One region of the Cytobacillus sp. Hm23 genome, then DNA from elsewhere that is predicted to be linked to it. Evidence: riboswitches for the same ligand, from Rfam matches in the RefSeq annotation. Region 1 holds a riboswitch; each other region holds the start of a gene.
What was found. A riboswitch is a leader RNA that binds a small molecule or an ion and turns the genes downstream of it on or off. The one in region 1 is predicted to bind S-adenosylmethionine.

Region 1 (3,219 bases):
TTCTGTTCCAGCAAGCTTACTCGTATATCCACTTAGAAAATGGTACATTGCTTGTTCCTTCGATAGTTTACTAATAGGAGGTAAAACACCGAAGGCATCAGCTGTTAAAAAAATGATCGTATTAGGATGACTTGCAATGCTAGGAAAAATGATATTATCGATTGCCTGTATAGGGTAAGCAGCTCGAGTGTTTTCTGTAAGAGAAGAATTGTCATAATCAGGATTTCTTGAGCAATCATCAACGATGACATTTTCTAGTACTGAACCGAATCGAATAGCATCGTAAATTTGTGGTTCTTTCTCTCGGGATAAGTTTATACACTTGGCGTAACAGCCACCCTCTATATTAAACACTCCATTTGCTGACCATCCATGTTCATCGTCCCCTATTAACCGTCTGTTCGCATCGGCTGAAAGGGTTGTTTTACCCGTTCCTGACAACCCGAAGAATAAAGCGACATCTCCTTCTTGACCAATATTGGCTGAACAATGCATGGATAAAATCTCTTTTTCAGGGAGAACATAGTTCATAACAGAAAATATGGATTTTTTCATCTCGCCTGCATACTCTGTTCCACCTATGAGCACTGTGCGTTTTTCAAATGAAATAATAATAAATGTTTCCGATCTCGTTCCATCAATTGCAGGATCTGCTTTGAAATTTGGTGCAGAAATGACAGTGAAGTCAGCGATATGCGATTGTAATTCCTCCTCAGTAGGACGAATAAATAGCTGATGTGCAAATAAATTGTGCCATGCATATTCATTAATCACTTGAATAGGAAGTTGATATTTTTTATCAGCACCTGCGAACCCATTAAATACATAAATTTCATCTTTGTTAGCTAAATAATCGAGTACTTTATTATATAGATTGTCAAAAGATTCCTGTGAAATAGGCTGATTTACTGTTCCCCAATCTATTTTACCTTTTGTAGATGGTTCATCTACAATATATTTATCTTTAGGTGATCGTCCAGTATATTTTCCTGTTGTAGATAGTATGGCACCTGAAGAAGTTAAAGTGCCTTCTTTTCTATTTAACACACTTTCAACGAGAGTAGGGACGGATAAATTGTGTAATGTATTTTTACGAGCTAGTAAACTTGATAATTCGCATGATACACTAACAGAATTCATGATCAAAACCTTCCTTTACGTTTTAATAATGTCGTTAACAATTCATAACTTAAAAATAGTATAACACATTAACTCAAATAGTCTATACTATTTATAATTATTTTATACTGGATTCAACATAATCGTACCATTCTTTGTAAAAGATACATAACGAAAATTTAATGAACAATTCAGCTCTTAACTATGTTGACATGTAACTGTTTACTACGTTAATATATTGTGTTGAACGGATACTCTCTTATCCCGAGCTGGTGGAGGGACAGGCCCTATGAAGCCCAGCAACCATCACTATATTTTTCAGATTATGAGAAAATAATCTGCTTTGTTCTTAATGTGATAAGGTGCTAACCTGGTGCAAGGCACTTGTCTTGAACGATAAGAGTGAAAGGCGTGAATCGAGTATGTCAAACCTTTCCTCATGATTTGTAGGAGAGGTTTTATTTATTTCCAGTAAAAAGTTTGAAATTTTGGAAAGTAATATGGGAATGAGTTCCGTTTCAAAATATAACTATATGAAGTGGTTGCTTCATAAAGGAGGATAAAGCTATGACAAAAAAACGTCACTTATTTACTTCTGAATCTGTAACTGAAGGTCACCCTGATAAAATTTGTGACCAAATATCAGATTCCATTCTTGATGCTATCTTAACAAATGATCCTAACGCTCGTGTTGCATGCGAAACGACCGTGACAACAGGGATGGCCTTGGTTGCTGGGGAAATTACTACATCGACGTATGTTGATATTCCTAAGATCGTACGTGAAACTGTACGGAGCATTGGCTACACACGTGCAAAATATGGTTTTGATTCAGAAACCTGTGCGGTATTAACATCTATTGATGAGCAGTCTCCTGACATTGCAATGGGTGTTGATCAAGCACTTGAAGCTCGTGAAGGGTCAATGACAGATGAAGAGATAGATGCGATAGGAGCTGGTGACCAGGGCTTAATGTTCGGATATGCTTGTAATGAAACAAAAGAATTAATGCCGTTACCAATCTCATTAGCTCATAAATTAGCACAACGCTTAACAAAGGTAAGAAAAGAAGAAATTCTTCCATACTTACGACCTGATGGTAAGACCCAAGTAACTGTTGAGTATGATGAAAATGATAAACCTGTTCGCATAGATACGATTGTAATTTCTACTCAACATCACCCTGAGATCACATTAGAACAAATTCAACGAAATATTAAGGAGCATGTTATAAACCATGTTGTTCCTAAAGAATTGATTGATGCTGATACAAAATACTTTATAAATCCTACAGGTCGATTTGTAATAGGTGGCCCACAAGGAGACGCTGGATTAACAGGGCGCAAAATAATTGTTGATACGTATGGAGGATATGCCCGTCACGGTGGGGGAGCATTCTCTGGTAAGGATCCTACAAAAGTTGATCGATCAGCTGCATATGCTGCACGTTATGTTGCCAAGAATTTGGTGGCAGCTGGCTTAGCTGATAAGTTGGAAGTTCAGTTAGCGTATGCAATCGGCGTTGCACAGCCTGTATCCATTTCAGTTAATACATTCGAAACAGGTAAGGTTGCTGATGAAGTGTTAGTTGACCTCATTCGTAATAATTTTGATTTACGTCCAGCAGGGATTATAAATATGCTTGACTTACGACGTCCAATTTATAAGCAAACAGCAGCATATGGTCATTTTGGACGCACTGATGTTGATCTTACGTGGGAACGTACTGATAAAGCAGAAGTGTTAAAAGAACAAGCATTATCTCGAAGTAATTAATAAAGGTTGTTTTTGCATTGATTGTTGCTTTTCATATTAAGGAATCATTATTGCTGTTCTATTTTAATGATAATAGCTACAAAATATACGAAAATTACCTTAATAAATAACTAGGGCATATCCCACATACAACATATTCTGTATGTGAGATATGCCCTTACTATGAATGACAATATTTTTTATAGGTAATAACTAAGATGGACTCTTAACTTCTGCCACATTAGGAAATATCGTTTTAACACTATCAGCAAAAGGACAGTAGTATACGAATATCTCATAGCCATTAATATCTATTATTCGTTTGCCAAAAGGAAACAAAGACAA
Region 2 (3,219 bases), on a different contig from region 1:
GGTGTCACCTCCTGAATAAAAATATAAATATCTAGAAATTAGTTCCTGTTTCTGTGCTTTTTTGTCCTGTATTTTGAACATGCATATATGCTAATGCAATTATTATATATGATAGTCTAAATTACGACAAGAAACACAACATATAAAACACATCTTTTAAAGAAAAAACTAGCAAATTGTAAGATAAAAACCTTCCATTAAATCTTTTACTACGGATGTTTTCGCAAAGATAGTTGTTTTTTCGTACGAATAAATTTAAACATCATTTCTTCAGAACAATGATGCCTAACATATAAAAACACTTTTTTATTGGTACTAATTTGTTATCAATAACAGTAAAGTTTACAAAGCCTTTATAAAAGGTTTACATTTGAGTAAAACCATCTTTCTCTTCTAGTATAGGAACTATAACAACAAAGTTTATGAAAATAGCCTTTACTATCTATACGAACATATACGTGAAAGGTTTCAACAAATTTAATATACTTATGATAATATTTTTACATCTCTTTTTAATTGCAGTAGTTTTAGATGGTAACTAAACAAAAATTCGTAGGCTTCTAGTAATTTTTTTGCTTCAAATACGCTTCTTCCCCACACAGTAATACCATGATTTCTTATGAGTACAGCACCTTTGTCAGATGTAACGTAAGTACTAAATGAATCTGCTAACAACTGGATATATGCATAATTTCTTATAATCGGTATTGTAATTTCTGCATCTTCTTCCCATTCATCGAATGCTTTGATCATTTCTTGCCCATGAAAACTCACTTGTCCTTGATCTCCATATAGTTCTGATATAACATTATTATCTACCGTATGGATGTGTATACAACAGACTGCATTTGATTGTTTATACACTGTGAGATGAAGTGGAGTTTCTGCCGAAGGATGTAATTTGGTACTACTCGTAGGGTGTCCTTGTTCATCTACTAATAAAAAATCATCCTTTGTACGCTGCCGTTTGTCCTTTCCACTTACCGAAATGAGAAATGTTAACGGTGAATCACTTGCTTTGATTGAGAGATTGCCACTCGTTGCATAAAACCAATCTCTCGAACCTAATTCATCCTTTAAGCTAGCTAATTCATCCCATTTTTCTTGAAAAACGGTCATTTTATCACCTCGAAATATTTATCATTTAAATTATGACTTCTTTTTCTCATTCATATCATTCGTGTTATTTATTGTAAAATCCTGCTCATAGCATCGTTTAATACTTTAACAATTAGTGACAATTAAATGTTCAATTTTAAATATAATTCAATTTATTAAAACTACACTTAAGTTTCATATATATTTTAAACATTTGAAAAAGTTATTGACAAAGAAAATCACGTATTGTTATGATACTTTTCATACAAACAAATTTATGGATCGTAATCACACACGTAAATTTTATAAGTTAGTCTCTTATCAAGAGTTGGCTGAGGGATTTGGCCCTATGAAGCCCAGCAACCGACCGTAATACCATCATGAGGATGGGGCGTGTAAGCTAACGCCAGAACTTCTAAGTTCTTCAAAGGCACGGTGCTAATTCCAACAGAAAGCAAGACTTTCTGAAAGATAAGGGGTAGAAGTTCGTTCTTCAAGCCTCTTTCGTTTAATAAGAAAGAGGCTTTTTCTAGTTAACATTTACAAAATAACGCTTTTTTGGAGGTATTTATGAGTTCAAATCAAAGTACTTATCAACCGCTAACGGAAACAAGTGCAATTTCTTTAGCCCAAAGGTTAACACTTTTTCAAGAGCAATCATTGTTAACATGTAAAGAAATTGGAGATGGAAACTTAAACCTTGTCTTTCGAATAGTCGATGAGCGTAACAACAAAGGAATCATAATAAAGCAGGCATTACCCTATGCAAAAGTTATTGGTGAAAGCTGGCCGCTTACACTAAAGCGCGCAACAATTGAAAGCCATGCGCTACTTACCTTTGCAAGCTATTGTCCTGAGCATATTCCAAAGGTTTACTATACCGATGACAAGTTGGCAGTTACTGTGATGGAAGATTTATCTCATCTAGACATCGTGAGAAAAGGGGTCATCAATAAAAAATTATATCCATCTCTCTCAACCCATATCGGTACTTTTTTAGCAACAACATTATTTTTTACTTCTGATTATGCTTTAGGACCGGAAAAGAAAAAGCAACTACAGAAACAGTTTGTCAATCCCGAGCTGTGCAGAATAACAGAGGATCTCATCTTTACCGACCCTTTCTTTAATCATGACACAAACAACTATGAAAAAGAATTACAAGAAAATATTCAAACTATTTGGAATGACTCTTTCTTAAAGCTTGAAGTCGCAAAATTAAAAAAAATATTTTTAACGCAAGGTGATGGTATTATTCATGGAGATTTGCACACTGGAAGTATCATTGCTAATGAAGAAGAGACGAAGATTATTGATACTGAATTTGCCTTCTGTGGACCTATGGGGTTTGATATTGGCTTATTTTTCGCAAACCTTATTTTACAAATTTTATCTCGAAAAGATAATGAAAGAAGCTACTTATACAATTGTATTGAAGGTACATGGGACACTTTCACCACTACCTTTGTTAAACTATGGAAAAATCATAGCATTGAGTCCTTCGCGGAGGTTGAAGGTTTCGTTGAGCACATTTTAACACAAGCATATGCAGACGCAATTGGCTTTGCTGGATGTGAAATTATCCGCCGTACGATTGGCTTAGCACATGTGGAGGATTTAGATCGCATTACTCCTCATGAGAGAAAGATTCAAGTTAAGTCGACTGCTCTACAAGTCGGTAGAACACTTATTGTAAATCGCCACAGTCTTACACATGCTTCAGAAATTCAAGATGTTATTCAACATACTGAAAGGAGATTTGTAAGATGAAGCAAGTCTCAAATCTTCCTTTATCGGTAGAATGGAAAGACCATTTCATCAGAATATTAGACCAACAAAAGCTCCCACTTGATACAGTTTTTATAAATTTAACTACACTAGAAGACGTTTATCATGCTATTGCTTCGCTAAAAGTTAGAGGTGCACCTGCAATTGGCATCGTGGCAGCTTTTGGATTAGTGCTAGCTGCTAAAAGCTATCATGTACATAGCCTAGTAGATTTCAGAACTAGGCTTGGGAAAGATCGTGACTATTTAGTAAGTTCAAGACCAACAGCTGTTAATCTAAGTTGGGCTTTAGACCGACTCATTTATTCCATTAAACAAGCGACGACAGTTGATG
Region 3 (3,219 bases), on a different contig from region 1:
TTGCTCCTCTAATTGTCCCAAGCATGAATTTTGTTAATGGAATTAATAAAATGATTAAAATTATGAATGGTATTGAACGAAAAATGTTTACAAAACTGCTGATGATTGTATTAATCAGCTTATGTTCCAATAGGTTGTCCTTCGATGTTAAAAAAAGTAAGAGCCCTAATATAACACCAAAAACAAATGTTGCAATCACCGATGTTACAGTCATATATAGCGTTTCAAATGTTGCTTCCCACATTTTTTCCCAATTAACATTTACAAATAATTGACTAACCATGCTGTATCACCTCCACTGCCACATGTTTTTCCTTTATATATGTGATCGAGCGGTTTATCTCTTCAGCGGTTCCTGTCATATGAATAAACAATGTGCCGTATGCACCGTGCTGTGTATGCGAGATCTTTCCTTGTATAATATTGATGCCAATTTTAAACTGACGGATTAATTCTGCTATTAAAGGTTGTTCAGCATCATCCCCAACAAACAACAGCTTAATAACTTTGCCTTCAGGGTAGCTTTCTAAAATATGCTCAATTGTTTCTGTCGCTTCTTCTGGTTCTGTAATTTGCTTAACAAACTTCTTAGTTATTGAAGCTTTCGGTTGCTGAAACACCGATAAAACTTCACCTTGTTCAACAATGCTGCCATTTTCCATTACAGCTACACGATGACAGATTTTACGAATCACATGCATTTCATGAGTGATTAACACAATTGTGAGACCTAGCTTTTTATTAATATCCACAAGCAGTTCAAGAATTGAGTCTGTTGTTTGTGGATCAAGTGCTGAAGTTGCTTCATCACATAACAATACCTTCGGGCGATTTGCTAAAGCGCGAGCTATTCCAACACGCTGCTTTTGGCCACCACTTAGTTGTGAAGGATACGCATTTTCTCTTCCCTCCAACCCTACGAGCTTGATTAGCTCATCCACCCTCTTCAAGCGTTCTTTTTTACGAATGCCAGCAATTTCTAATGGAAATGATATATTCTCCCGTACAGTTCTTGACCAAAGCAAATTAAAATGCTGAAAGATCATACTAATTTCTTGTCGTGATTTACGTAATTCATCGCCTTTAATAGAGTTCATATTATAATTATTGATCGTAATCGTTCCTTCTGTTGCTGCTTCAAGCTGGTTTAACAAACGAATGAGTGTACTTTTCCCTGCACCACTGTAACCAATAATGCCAAATATTTCACCCTTAGCAATATTCACATTGACATTATCTACAGCAACTACTTCTCCTTCTTGAGATTGATATATTTTTTTTACCCCAGATAGTTTTATCAAAAGGCTCACCTACTTCCTTAATCATATTATCCGTATATGATTAGTATGTTTTATGTTGCAACCTAAACGATCTGCCAAATTTAGCTCTTCTAGCAGCTAGATAGTCGTTTTATCCATTATCATTGTTTTATCAAAGGCTCTTTTCGTAAAATTTATTTCTATCGTTAACAATTTAGCAACTATAGTTGTTGTTTATTTTCAAAAGATTAGATGGCATGAACTATAGTTGTATATTTGTTTACTTCTTCATACGAACTACAACAATCATTATGAAAACAGCATGTGTAAAAGATAAGATATTACGAATACCAAATGAGTACATGTTTATATTTTTGTACGAACAGCAACATTTAATGCGTAATCAACCTAATAGAATAGCTCAACAACAAAATTAAAAAGCCTTTCCGCACATATGAGCAGAAAGGCTTAATTATATTCCTTTCTCTCATCTATCAAAGCATACGCTTCGTGTGAATTGGCACCATTTCAACTTCACCGTTGATGGTTGCCGGGCTTCATAGGGCACATCCCTCCACCTCTCTTGATAAGAGTATATATCAATGTTTTACTTATTCATTTTTAAAATTACATTTCAAAATTAATCTCTTTTAAAAAGTATAGTTGTGATTCTATCACGCTCATTTATATGTGTCAATGAATATCTTTATGGAATTTACATCCAAAACACATATCAATTCACCCTAATTATTTATTTTGAGTTAGTCCTGTCGCTGTCTCTATTGCTTGCTCTAAGTCTTCTAATAGGTCGTCAATATTCTCAATTCCAACTGACAATCTTATCAAATCTTCTGTTACACCTGAAGATTTTAAGCCCTCGGTACTTAATTGTTGATGTGTTGTACTTGCTGGATGGATAATCAAGCTTTTAGCGTCACCTACGTTTGCTACATGCGACCATAGCTTCACATGATTAATTACTTTAGCGCCTGCTTCTCTCCCTCCTTTAATGCCGAACACAACGATGGACCCACTACCTTTTGGTAAATATTTTTTAGCAAGTTCTTTTGCAGGATGATCTTTATGGTCAGGATACAAAACCCACTCTACAGCAGGGTGTTTCGCTAAATATTCAACGACTTTCCTGGCATTATTAATATGTTCTTTCATCCGTACATGTAATGTTTCTAGGCCAAGGTTAAATTGATAAGCATTAAATGGACTTAATGAAGCACCTAAATCTCTTAATAATTGCACCCTAGCTTTGACGATATATGCACTTTCTCCAAGTGCTTCTGCGTATATAAGATTATTGTAGCTAGGGTCAGGGGTTATAAAGTCTGGGAACTTCTCAGAATTCCAATTGAATTTGCCTCCATCAACGATTATTCCCCCTAAAGTCGTTCCATTTCCTAAAAGCCACTTTGTAGCAGAATGAATGACAATATCAGCACCATAGTCAATCGGTCTACATAGATAAGGAGTAGCAAATGTATTATCAATGATTAGCGGAATTCCAGCTTCGTGAGCTATTGAAGCAATCTTCTCAATATCTAATACGTGTAAGCTTGGATTACCAATTGTTTCAGCAAATATCGCTTTTGTTTTAGAAGAAATGGCCTTTGCAAAATTTTTAGGTTTGGAAGGGTCAACGAAGTGAGTTGTGATACCATATTTCGGCAAAGTATTAGCTAATAGATTATACGTTCCACCATATAAAGTAGATGCTGCAACAATTTCATCATTTGCTCCTGCTAGATTAAGAATCGCAGTCGTTATAGCAGCCATTCCACTTGATAATGCTAACCCACCAATTCCACCTTCTAACAATGCTACTCTTTCCTCCAAAACAGTTACAGTAGGGTTGTGTATTCTTGAGTAAATATATCCTTCTTCTTGGAGTGAGAATAAATTAGCAGCATGGCTCGTATCCTTGAACCTGAATGCATTTGATTGATAG

Region 2: it holds a riboswitch for S-adenosylmethionine, as region 1 does, so the genes downstream of both, mtnK (S-methyl-5-thioribose kinase) here and metK (methionine adenosyltransferase) in region 1, are expected to answer to the same signal.
Region 3: it holds a riboswitch for S-adenosylmethionine, as region 1 does, so the genes downstream of both, ACSVDA_RS02725 (methionine ABC transporter ATP-binding protein) here and metK (methionine adenosyltransferase) in region 1, are expected to answer to the same signal.

What each region holds. Positions count from the first base shown of each region.
Region 1 is NZ_JBPXRQ010000010.1:123,180-126,398, reverse strand. Features, by position in the region: gene pckA (phosphoenolpyruvate carboxykinase (ATP)) at 1-1,140, opposite strand, end outside; SAM riboswitch class I at 1,376-1,522, shown strand; gene metK (methionine adenosyltransferase) at 1,687-2,895, shown strand; gene ACSVDA_RS08560 (hypothetical protein) at 3,088-3,219, opposite strand, start outside.
Region 2 is NZ_JBPXRQ010000004.1:115,500-118,718, forward strand. Features, by position in the region: gene ACSVDA_RS04095 (methylthioribulose 1-phosphate dehydratase) at 487-1,119, opposite strand; SAM riboswitch class I at 1,414-1,576, shown strand; gene mtnK (S-methyl-5-thioribose kinase) at 1,669-2,868, shown strand; gene mtnA (S-methyl-5-thioribose-1-phosphate isomerase) at 2,865-3,219, shown strand, end outside.
Region 3 is NZ_JBPXRQ010000003.1:34,880-38,098, forward strand. Features, by position in the region: gene ACSVDA_RS02720 (methionine ABC transporter permease) at 1-283, opposite strand, end outside; gene ACSVDA_RS02725 (methionine ABC transporter ATP-binding protein) at 276-1,301, opposite strand; SAM riboswitch class I at 1,744-1,852, opposite strand; gene ACSVDA_RS02730 (O-acetylhomoserine aminocarboxypropyltransferase/cysteine synthase family protein) at 2,007-3,219, opposite strand, start outside.